One region of the Paenibacillus sp. FSL R5-0744 genome, then DNA from elsewhere that is predicted to be linked to it. Evidence: riboswitches for the same ligand, from Rfam matches in the RefSeq annotation. Region 1 holds a riboswitch; the other holds the start of a gene.
What was found. A riboswitch is a leader RNA that binds a small molecule or an ion and turns the genes downstream of it on or off. The one in region 1 is predicted to bind preQ1.
Positions count from the first base shown of each region.

Region 2: it holds a riboswitch for preQ1, as region 1 does, so the genes downstream of both, queF (preQ(1) synthase) here and MKY19_RS06215 (queuosine precursor transporter) in region 1, are expected to answer to the same signal.

Region 1 covers NZ_CP150228.1:1,401,698-1,407,850, forward strand. Annotated here, with positions in the region: gene MKY19_RS06205 (YnfA family protein) at 1-118, shown strand, start outside; gene MKY19_RS06210 (methyl-accepting chemotaxis protein) at 177-1,865, opposite strand; PreQ1 riboswitch class I at 2,209-2,254, shown strand; gene MKY19_RS06215 (queuosine precursor transporter) at 2,265-2,978, shown strand; gene MKY19_RS06220 (AMP-binding protein) at 3,188-4,669, shown strand; gene MKY19_RS06225 (thiolase family protein) at 4,666-5,817, shown strand; gene MKY19_RS06230 (MaoC family dehydratase N-terminal domain-containing protein) at 5,814-6,153, shown strand, end outside.
Region 2 covers NZ_CP150228.1:3,696,833-3,702,985, reverse strand. Annotated here, with positions in the region: gene MKY19_RS16155 (ABC transporter ATP-binding protein) at 1-512, shown strand, start outside; gene murB (UDP-N-acetylmuramate dehydrogenase) at 662-1,573, shown strand; gene MKY19_RS16145 (hypothetical protein) at 1,634-1,969, opposite strand; gene MKY19_RS16140 (ABC transporter ATP-binding protein) at 2,183-3,031, shown strand; gene MKY19_RS16135 (ABC transporter permease) at 3,028-3,714, shown strand; PreQ1 riboswitch class I at 3,789-3,832, shown strand; gene queF (preQ(1) synthase) at 3,996-4,469, shown strand; gene queC (7-cyano-7-deazaguanine synthase QueC) at 4,493-5,161, shown strand; gene MKY19_RS16120 (6-carboxytetrahydropterin synthase) at 5,161-5,643, shown strand; gene queE (7-carboxy-7-deazaguanine synthase QueE) at 5,636-6,153, shown strand, end outside.

The DNA of each region.
Region 1 (6,153 bases):
ACTCGCTGTGTTATGGGGCTGGCTAGTAGACAAGAAAACACCCGATGTATATGACTGGGTTGGTGCTGTTATTTGTGTGATCGGCGTTTCGGTCATTCTTTGGGCGCCGAGACACTAACAAAACAACCCGTTCAACACTTTCGTGTGAACGGGTTGTTTTTATTTAAGCCTAAGCTTTAGATCTTAAATTGTTGCACAGCTTCCTGAAGCTTCTTAGCCTGCTCATATAGATGCTGCACGGTTACTGCATGTCCTTCAAGCTCTATACGTTGGCGCTCCGAGTTCTCGGATAGTGTGTCCGCACTTTCTTGGGATCTTGAAGTAATTTGTGCGGTTTCCTCGACGGAAGCACTAACTTCTTCTGTACTTGCTGAGATTTGCTGCGTAGCCGCAGATACGGATTGAATATTCTGATTGATGCTTTGGATCAGAATCAGAAGGTGATTGAAGGCATCGCCCGCTTCTGCCACCTTGCCTACCCCGGAGGCTACCTCAGAATTCACATGGTTCATCTCAGTAACGGAGCGATTCATATCTTCCTGAAGTCCGAGTAGGAAATCACGAATCTGCTCATTCGCATTACGGGATTGTTCGGAAAGCTTGCGTACCTCTCCGGCAACAACGGCAAAGCCGCGTCCATGTTCTCCTGCACGTGCTGCTTCGATCGAAGCATTGAGCGACAGCATTTGGATTTGCTTCGTAATTTCAGTAATACTATGAACGACTTCTCCGATCATTACTGAACGTTCGTTCATAACTTGTAATTGCTCCAGTGACTGCAGGGAGGCACGTTCAACATGGCGCATTTGCAGAACGGCGCTTTGGGCAATCTCATTACCGCCAATCGCTTCAGCGGAAGCTTCACTGATCTGCTCAGTGACTTCGGTGGCTGCTGAAGCAATATGCTGAATGCCGAAATTGATTTCTTCCATAGCTTTTGAATTATCTTGAGCGCTGCTCGCGATGGTCGTACTACCTTTACCAATTTCTACAACAGATGTACTAGAGTGGTCTGCCATTTCATTTAGGACCTCTACACGTTCTCTTAAAGAATTGGAATCGGTGACCACAGTATTTGAGGTGACGAGTACATGTCCAATCATTTCTTTTAGGCGCAGGGTCATCGCTTGGAAGCTTCTGGACAGTTGAGCTACCTCATCACTGCCTTTAACCGTTAATTCCTCTGTGAAATCTCCCTCTGCAAGACGGGCACTGTAAGCTGCAAGCTTTGAGATAGGACGAGTAATCCGCATGCTCATAAACCAGGCACCAGTTGAGCCTATGATCAGCGTTAGCAGAGTGATCCCGGCGCTGGTCCACAGAATACTGTCTGTTTTTTCTTGAATAAAGCTTACATCACTGCTGATTCCGATAACCATCGTACTTCCGGGAATTCCGATATAAGCTGACTTATGTACACCATGCGAATCCTTGTATGTATCGCTTAGTCCACTCTTTCCTTTAAGAGCTTGCTGCATTGCAGAGGATACCTTAACAATTTCCTCCGGCTTTAATTTTGCATCATGATCTACGGACAGAACCTCAGCTTCCTTGCCTTTTAGATTGAGTAGAAAAATAGTCTCAACCCCATGCTGCTTTCTCTTATCCTGAAAATAGAATTCAAGATTGGTGGCTGCTTGTTCGTTCTTCTTTAGTGCTTGCTGAGCATGCATTGTATTTATATTCTTATATACGTCCTGAGCAGCTGCAGTTAGAATTTGATTGATTTGTGGCATGACATAGCTGTTGAAAATACTGGTGGATATAAAGTAGAAGCTGGTACTTAACAAAAGAGACGTGAGTAATAGAACTACAAATAATAAACGCGTAAATCTGCGACTGATCGACTGCTTGAAACGAAACATATTGTTCTCCCCCTTTTTATGGGCAGCGAAGCCCCATTTCTTTATATCCCTACCGACTGCTATTGACTGGCAACCTGCAATATATTCCATAGTTATGTAATATATCAACTAAATGGATCGGGAATGAAGTGTTTGATACTATTCTATAGAATTAACCTCTGGATGAATAGTGAAAGTTTTAGTTTATATAGCATATTTTTCTGAAAAAGATGAATTATTACTGACACTTTTATTTTTAGTTAATAAAAATGGGTATAAATACCCATTTCATAAATTGTTTATTTTTATGGATTGTTTGACGACAGTGTGATAGAGTATTAATGTTTTGTTCCAAAACTTAATGTATGCCGCGGTTCGTAACCATCCCGCGTAAACAAAACTAGGAGGAGTTTAAGCAATATGTTTAATTTGATGTGGGGAGTTTTATTTGTTATTGTCAATTTTGCTTTTTTTCTACTCTGTTACCGCCTGTTCGGCAAAAGTGGAATGTATGCATGGGTAGGTATCGCTACTGTAATTGCAAACATTCAGGTAGCTAAGACGATTGCTATGCCATTTGATATCGTGATGACACTCGGAAATACGATGTATGTCACTTTGTATATGACCAGCGATTTGCTTAATGAGAAGTATGGAAGAGCAGAAGCACGTAAAGCGGTTTGGTTTGGCTTCTTCACCTTGCTTATGACGACAGTCATTATGCAGATGGTACTAGTATTTAAGCCGCAAGAGACCGATATTGCTCAGTCTTCTTTGGAGACGATCTTTGGTCTGATGCCTCGACTAGCGTTGGGTAGTCTGACTGCTTACTTCATTAGTCAGTTCCTAGACGTTCGGTTGTACTCCTGGATTCGCAAATATTACAGCACCTCAAGTCAGTTGTGGATTCGTTCCAACGGCAGTACGATGATTAGCTCCTTTGTGGATACACTAATCTTCTGTACCATTGCATTTGCTGGGTTGTATAACTGGAGTGTGTGGTTTGAAATTTTGCTTACAACGTATCTAGCGAAATTCTTACTAACCGCAGTAAGCACACCTATCTTATATATCGCCCGAACTTTTACTTTTGCTGAAGATGGAATACCATCATCCGCTCATAAGAAGGAATAAACAACAATACAGCCAGCGCGTACCGATCATAATCGATGCGCGCTGTTTGATTTTTCCAGTCGTAAGAGGGATCAAACGTTCCATATAAATATGTACATAAAATTAATATAAAGCTAAAATAAGCTATCGTAGCCATTCTAATTGTATCCCGAGCGAAGAGAGTGTACATAATCGGTAGTCACAGAAATTACGAATAGGTGTGGTGAAGGATGAATCTAGTAGTTCCTATACTGCGTTATGCAGCAGAACAGCCCGACAGCATTGCCTTAACCCATGACCAAGCAACGCATACCTATGCAACATTAGTGCAAGCGATGCGGAGAATTGCCAATGGTCTACAGCAAATGGGCCTTAAGCATGACAAAATCGCTATTTTATCTACGAATCGCATTGAATTTGTCGAGGTTTTCTTGGGGGCTATTTATGCAGGCTGTGTTCCCATTCCTTTAGATCCCAAGTGGAGTGCAAATGAACTGCGGATTATTATAGAGCAGTGCCAGCCGACAATGATTTTTGCTGAGCCGGAAGCTGCAAAGAATTTGGTCTTCAAGGACCGAGCCATCCCAACGCTGACTTTTTCAAATGAACGAACAGGTTCCTATGATCAGTGGTTGAAGGCTCTGAAGCCAGAAGCTGAATTGGATGAGACGAATGAGTTATTATTTATCGGCTTTACTTCAGGCACAACGGGGCTCCCCAAAGGATATATGCGTACCCATTTATCGTGGTTAAAGAGCTTTGAGGTATCGAGTGCTGCCTTTGAATTGAACTCTATGAGTGATGTTTTAGCACCGGGTCCGTTTGTGCATTCGCTGTCCTTGTTCGCTGTAATGCAGAGTCTGTATGGTGGAGCAAACTTTCATATTACGCAAAAATTTAGCGCCACACAGGTGTTAGAGCTGTGCAGGCAGATTCCGGGTGTGGTGTTGTTTGTTGTACCGACAATGCTTGAATCCATGATGCAGCAGGCTGTTCCTGGGCAGACGCAGATTGATGCGATTATTAGCTCAGGTGCAAAGTGGTCGGAGTTGTCCAAAAAAAGGGGTATAGAAGTGTTCGCTGGAGCGCGTCTCTATGAATCCTATGGTTCCTCAGAAGCGAGTTATATTAGTTATTTGGATGTTCTGGAAGAGCATAATCCGAACTCTGTAGGCAAGCCCTATCCCGGAGTGCAAATTTCCATTCGTGATGAAGAGTTCCGTGAAGTCCCCACGGGGGAGATTGGGCAGTTATATGTGCGAAGTGATATGATATTTCTAGGCTACCATCAATTGCCGAAGGAGACCGTAGCAGCTTTTCGAGAGGGATGGCTTGTGTTGGAGGATTATGTTTATCAGGATGAAGCTGGTTATTTATATCTGGCGGGTCGCTTGAAAAATAGAATCATCTCCGGTGGGCTGAACGTTTATCCAGAGGAAATAGAGCGAGTACTGGAGCATCTTCCGGAAATACAAGAAGTAATGGTGCTTGGCGTCCCTGACGATTATTGGGGAGAACAGCTGGCAGTCCTCGTGAAATGGAATGGTGCAAAGCATTTATCTATAGACGAAATAAAGAATTATTGTCGCCAGTATTTAGCAAGTTACAAAGCGCCGAAGCAACTGCTGACAGTTGATGAGTTTATCTATACAAGCAGTGGCAAAATTGCCCGGCAAGCGATGAAAGACTATGTGAAAAGAGCGATGGTATGATAGAAGCAGTAATTGTTATGGCAAAACGTACACCGATTGGCAGGATGGGCGGCTTATTAAGTACATTTGAGCCGGAAGCATTACTGGCGCCGCTTATTCAGCATATTGTGGCAGAGACGAATCTGCCCGTAGATATGATCGATGATGTGATTATTGGAAATGTGGTCGGTCCGGGTGGGAATATTGCCCGGGTAGCTGCGCTTGAAGCGGGACTGCCTGTTTCGGTTCCGGGCGTTACTGTTGATCGGCAGTGCGGTTCTGGGCTAGAGGCCATTAATATAGCAGCACGGCTTATTCAAAGTGGCGCAGGTGAGATTTATTTAGCGGGCGGTGTTGAGAGCACGAGTCGTGCCCCTTGGAAAATGGCTAAGCCCCAAACCTTGATGGGGGTTCCGCAGCTATATACCCGTGCTCATTTTACACCTAGCGCTTACGGTGATCCGGATATGGGAATTGCTGCGGAAAATGTAGCGCGGAAGTATGGGATTTCGCGAGAAGAGCAGGATCAATATGCCTTGAAAAGCCATCAGAAGGCCGTTCATGCTCAGCAAAGTGGTAGGTTTCAGCAGGAGATTGTACCTCTTCTGGTTGAGGGGGAGTGGGTGAACACCGACGAATGTCCAAGGGCTAATACGAGCCTGGACAAGCTGCGAAAGCTACCTTCAATCTTTGAAGAAAAGGGTACTGTCACCGCTGGAAATGCCTGTCCTATTAATGATGGTGGGGCGCTTCTATTAATGATGTCCCGTGAGAAATGTCGGCAACTCAAGCTTAAACCTATCCTGCGTGTCGTAGATGCGCAAGCAGCAGGTGTAGATCCGAATTATTTAGGTATGGGCCCAGTTCCAGCTGTACAAAAGGTGTTACATCGTCAACAGCTGACCATAGCCGATTTAGATATCGTAGAGTTTAATGAAGCCTTTGCTTCGCAAGTTCTAGCCTCACTGAATGAGCTTCAGATCCCACAGGAAAAGGTCAATCTTGGAGGAGGCGCATTAGCTATCGGTCATCCATATGGGGCGTCCGGAGCGATTTTAATGACTCGCTTATGTGCTGAAATGCAGCATACGCCTTATCAAAGGGGACTTGCCACTTTGGGCATTGGCGGCGGGTTGGGGCTGGCTACGCTTGTGGAGGTTACGGAATGAACAGCGTCCGACATCAGATTCTTATGACTGCTGAGTGGATATCGGATTACGCACAGAGTATTGAGGCACCCGTGCAGACGACTAATGGCAATCTGATTGCTCCTTCTACGATGCCTATTATTTTTTGGCAAGCCTTCGATATTCCTTGGCTTAGCAAGGGAGAGCCCTTGCTTCACGGCACTCAGAAATTCTCATATCAAGCTCCGATTACGGCAGGGATGACGTTAGATTGTGAATTAGCATTAACGAGCAAGGTGCAAAAAGATGGCCGGCAGGGCAAGCTGACCTTTTACACACATACGCTGGTTTGTAAATGTGAAGGCGAGCTTATAGTCA
Region 2 (6,153 bases), 2.3 Mb from region 1:
AACTTGTCAGCTATGGTCGCTTCCCGCATCAAAAAGGATTTGGCACAATGACAGCAGAGGATCGCAGCATTATCTCCAACGCAATCACTGTTACAGGTATGGAGCCTTTCCATGACCGTCCGATTGACCGCTTATCTGGAGGACAACGTCAGCGTGCTTGGATCGCTATGGCATTGGCGCAAGAAACTGACATTCTATTCCTGGACGAACCAACAACATTTCTAGATATGGCTCACCAGCTTGAAGTTCTACAGCTTCTGCAAAAGCTGAATGAGGAAGAAGGCCGTACCATTATCATGGTCGTGCATGACTTGAATCATGCTACTCGTTATGCGCAGCATATGGTAGCTATTAAGTCTGGTACTGTGGTTAGTGAAGGCTCACCTACAGAAGTTATGACACCAGATGTATTGCGGGAAGTGTTTGGAATTGAGGCAGATATTGTTCCAGATCCACGTACAGGTGTGCCGCTGTGTCTTCCTTACGAGCTTGCGGCCTACAAAGCCGTATAATTATATTGAAATCATACAACGAACAGGCTCCCGTCATTGACAAGGGAGCCTGTTCGTTGTTACAGTTGTGGTTGCCTACAAATCCATGATACTACTACTAAAAATAGATCAAGGACCATCATTTATACATGGTTAAAGGAGCATGAAACATGAATATTGACAAAATTCAAAATGACCTAGAGCAGCTAATGACTACAGGGATTGTGAAGAGTCATGAGAACTTAAAAGATCACGTGTATACTAAAATGGGCGGTAAAGCTGATATTTTGGCAGCACCAGCTACTTATGAGGAAATTCAAAAGATCGTTACATATGCGGAACAGAATGGGATCACCCTTACGGTACTTGGGAACGGCTCCAACGTGATTATCCGTGATGGCGGTGTGCGTGGGATCGTGCTGCAAACGGCAGGATTAACCGAAATGGGGATTCGTGACAATCTCTTATATGCGGAGTGTGGAGCCAAGATTATTGATGTTTCCAGATATGCACTGGATATGGAGCTTACGGGTCTTGAGTTCGCCTGTGGCATTCCAGGAACGGTTGGTGGAGCGCTTTACATGAACGCAGGTGCTTATGGCGGAGAAGTTAAAGATGTATTGCACAGTGCGCTGGCTATAACTAAGAGCGGGCAATTGGTGACTCTGCAAGGGGATGAACTGCAATGGGGTTACAGAAAAAGCGTGTTCGCAAGCGGTGAATACATCGTGCTTGAGGCGAAATTTGCTATGACTTCCGGAGATGCATTATCCATCAAGGCGAAAATGGATGAACTTACTTACTTGCGTGAATCCAAGCAACCGCTTGAGTATCCTTCCTGTGGTAGTGTCTTTAAACGTCCTCCAGGTCGGTTTGCAGGTCAGTTAATTCAAGAGAGTGGCTTGCAGGGAACAAGAATCGGTGGTGCTGAGGTATCCAAGAAGCATGCAGGGTTTATTGTAAATGCAGATAATGCAACCGCCAGCGATTACATCGGGCTAATTCACCATGTAAGAGCGACTGTGAAGGATAAATTCGGCGTGGAGCTTGAAACTGAAGTGGAGATCATTGGGGAAGAGTAACTATTAATTAGAAAGAGCCCACAGATTACTGTGGGCTCTTTTGCTGTCGTTACAAATGGTTTAATCCACTGAAAGGGTATATTTAGCTCTTTCAGTAGTTATTTCCGCCTTGCGATCACTTATGTCCTCAATCCGAAGCCCGTCAATAGCTAAGTCATAGGTGGAGTGTGGTAGCGATACTAGCTCACCATCGGCGTTTAAAGTGCTGCCAAATCCTTTTAATATTAATGCACTCCCAAGATAATCATCGATAACATCCTCCGCACTCCGAAACTCAACAGCCTCTAGATTAAAATGAATTTTATCCAGATCACGAAGCTCTTTCTTTTCAATTACAATAGTTTCATTCACATGACTGTTAATCCAGTCCATAAGTTTCTGTATACTTTGTTCCATTAGATGATCCCACCCTTACCTCGAAGATTATTATGTTTAAGTTACCCTTTTCTTAGGATTTGAATCCTTATTTTCGCCACATCTGAGCGGATTTGAACAAAGGAAGGTACTAAGGAATAGCGAATGTTACAGAATAGCAACAACAGAGATAATCCTCTACAACCAGAATAAGGATAGAAGAAAGTTAACTATTCTAAAAAGGGGGGAGTGTTATTGATTCAGCTAACTGATGTCTCAAAATATTATCAGGAGAGGTGTGCAGTTGATCGAATTACTTTCACGGTGGAGAAAGGTGAGGTCTTTGGATTTCTAGGTCCCAATGGTGCAGGGAAGACTACAACGATGCGAATGATGACAGGGCTTCTTCAGTCTACAAGCGGAGAGATTTTAATTAATGGCATGAATATTTCACGTCATAAAAAAGAAATCCATGCTCAAATTGGTGTTGTTTTCGAGCTTCCGAACCTATACATGCGTAGTTCTATTCGAAATAATCTGGAGCTGTTCGCTGATCTGTATAGGGTAGCAGGAAATCGAGTAAATGAAGTCATGGAAACCCTCCAGCTGTTAGATAAGGAAAAAGCTAAAGTAAGCAGCTTATCCAAAGGCTGGAAGCAGCGTGTTCTAATCGCCAGAGCATTATTACATAAGCCTCAAGTGTTGTTTTTAGATGAGCCTACAAGTGGGTTAGATCCAAATTCAGCTTCACTCATACGTAATCACGTCAAGAGAATTCAAGAAGAAGGCACAACCATCGTCTTAACGACGCATGATATGCACGAAGCCGAGGCATTGAGCGATAGAGTGGGCATCATGCACGCTGGTGCCTTGGTGGCACTCGATGAACCGCATAGACTTAAGACCATTTATGGTAAACCAGAAATTGAAGTTAAATATCAGCAGGATGGTAAAGTGGTTATGAAATCCTGGCCGATTGCAGAAGAAGCTACTAAAGATCATATCTATCAGTTAATGTCTACGAATCAAATTCTAAGTATGCACAGCAAAGAAGCTTCGCTGGCAGATGTATTCGCTGCCCTGACGGGAAGTGAGCTAAGTTGAGTCATCAGATATGGAAGCTGTATAAACATGAAAGTAAGGATATACTGCGTAATCCTGCGACTGTAATTCTAATAATTTTGCCTATATTTATGGCTAAAATTATCATCACTGTAGTGGACAAGAGCGGTTTGGACTTCATGCTTCTTTCTACATGGATATTATTTGCGCAAGTGATGGTTGGGATCATGATTACCGGCCCAGGATTAATTGAGGAGCGGGAGAGTAAGACTTATGATGCGCTGTTGATTACTCCGCTAAGCAGAGGCCAGATTATTACAGCGAAAGCTGGATCTGTTCTTGTTTTTTCTTTGTTATCACAGCTGATTGTTTATGTACTAAATCAAGGTTTGACAATGGATTTACTCCCTTCCTTATTGTATATGTTATTGGGTGGAATTATCTTTGTACAAGTTGGAATTATCATTGGTTTAAAGGTAAGTTCCTCCAAAAATGGTTCAGCCATCAGCTCCGCATTTATGGTTGTTTTTTTCTTAGTTGCTTCTGTGTACGTCGCTCTTCCAGAATGGACTTATCCGATCTTTGTTATTCTGCCAAGTATTGAAATCGTCCAGAATTTGAACAGTATTCTAAATGGAGAAGGAGTATTGCTCCTAGAAAGCCTGCTTTTGCTCTTGTGGATTGTGGTGCTTTCGCTCTGGATTTGGAAGACGGGCAAAGCGTAGAACTTGTCAGAAGCAAATTACCATGGTATAGTTCAAGACGCAATATGCATGAAGAAGAAGTCTGCACGGATTGTGCAGGAGAGGTTCGCGAACTCCCTCTATAAAAAACTAAGAGTATATTAAATCTTATAAGCGGATGCAGTCCTTAACCCGGACGTTGCTTCCGTTTCTTCTTAGTGGAGCAAAGTTTTCGAAATCTCGTTCTTCTTTCCATTACCGGCCAAGGTCGAAGGAAAAGAGAGGGGTTTTTTGTCGTGTCAGAAGGAAGATTGAAAGAGGAAATGCAAGAAGTCACTTTACTTGGTAATCAGGGAACGCAGTACAAGTTTGGTTATGATCCAGCTATTCTTGAGGTGTTTGATAACAAGCATCCAGGGCGTGATTATTTTGTTAAATTCAACTGCCCTGAGTTTACTAGCTTATGTCCTGTTACAGGTCAGCCGGATTTTGCCACATTGTATATTTCGTATATTCCTGAACAGAAAATGGTGGAATCTAAATCATTAAAGCTGTATCTGTTTAGCTTCCGTAACCACGGTGACTTTCATGAGGACTGCGTCAACATTATTATGAATGATCTGATCTCACTGATGGACCCACGATACATTGAGGTATGGGGCAAGTTCACTCCGCGTGGAGGCATATCTATTGATCCTTATTGCAACTATGGAAGACCGGGTACGAAGTATGAGGCGATGGCGGAGCACCGCTTAATGAATCACGACCTCTATCCAGAAAAAGTGGATAACCGCTAATCCCAACTAGTTGATAAGGAGAGATTAAGATGAACAAAAAAGCACTCGTCGTATTTAGCGGCGGACAAGATAGCACCACTTGCCTGGTTTGGGCATTGAAGCATTTTGAGGAAGTGCAGGTAGTTACCTTTAATTATAATCAGCGTCATGCGGCTGAAATCGAAGTTGCTACAGAAATAGCAGCTAAGTTTAATGTAAAACAGCATATCCTTGATCTTGGGCTGCTTAATCAGCTGGCTCCAAATGCACTAACCCGCCAGGATATTGATATCGTTGCTGGCGAAGGTGATGAGCTTCCTAGTACATTTGTTGACGGACGGAATCTGTTATTTTTGTCTTTTTCCGCAATATTAGCTAAACAATTGGGATACTCCCATATCGTCACTGGTGTCTGCCAAACGGACTTTAGCGGGTATCCGGACTGCCGTGATGTATTTGTGAAATCATTGAATGTTACGCTGAATTTATCTATGGACTATGAGTTTGCGATACACACTCCATTGATGTGGCTGGATAAAAAGGAAACGTGGAAGATGGCAGATGAACTTGGTTATTTTGATTATGTTCGCGAACACACATTGACCTGTTACAACGGTATTATTGGCAGTGGCTGCGGTACTTGTCCAGCCTGTCTGTTGCGTCAGCGTGGTCTTGAGCAATATGAGGCGGAGAGAATGGAGGCCGGTTCTTAATGCTTAACGAGGTTTCAGTCTGCAAAATATTTACGTTTGATGCGGCGCATCAACTAATTGGTCACAAAGGGAAATGCAGCAATCTGCACGGACATACTTATAAGCTCGAAGTAGTGCTTAAGGGCAAACCAGAGGCTACGGAAGGCCATTCAGACGAAGGGTTTGTTATTGACTTCAGCGATATCAAGGCGACTGTACAACAAAGCCTTGTAGATCGTTTAGATCACGCTTTTCTTGCTATGGGAAATGAACCTGTGTTAGAGACGTTAACGAATACGGGCTCCAAAGTAGCCTTGTTGTCATTCCGCACCACAGTGGAGAATATGTCTTCATATATTGCCTACAAGCTTAAGCAAGCAGGGTTGCCTTTGTACTCGGTAAAGCTATGGGAGACTCCAACCTCCTGGGCAGAGGTGCTGGCTGAAGATGTTCCGGATGAAGGGCCATCCTACCGTTTATATGGAGGCTGTGACTGTGAGTAAGATTCCTGTAATTGAAATGTTCGGTCCGACTATTCAAGGCGAAGGTGCGGTAATTGGAGTGAAGACGATGTTTGTCCGCACCTATGGCTGCGATTATCGCTGTGGCTGGTGTGACTCTGCTTTTACTTGGGATGGTACTGCTAAGGATAAGGTTCGAATGATGACCTCGGATGAAATTATGAATGAACTTTTAGCTATAGCTGGAGATAATTTCGACTGTGTTACGATTTCAGGCGGAAATCCTGCTTTGATTGGTGACGGGATGGGCACTTTTATTAACCTGCTTCATGAACGAGGGATACAAGCCGCTATAGAAACTCAGGGCAGTAAATGGCAGGAATGGTTCAATAACGTGGATGTGCTGACCATTAGTCCGAAGCCGCCAAGCTCAGGGATGACGACGAATTGGGAAATACTAGATAACATCATGAGTAAGATGGAGAATCTGGGCCGCTCTACGCACAGTCTTAAAGTCGTTGTGTTTGATGATAAGGACTTTAATTATGCAAA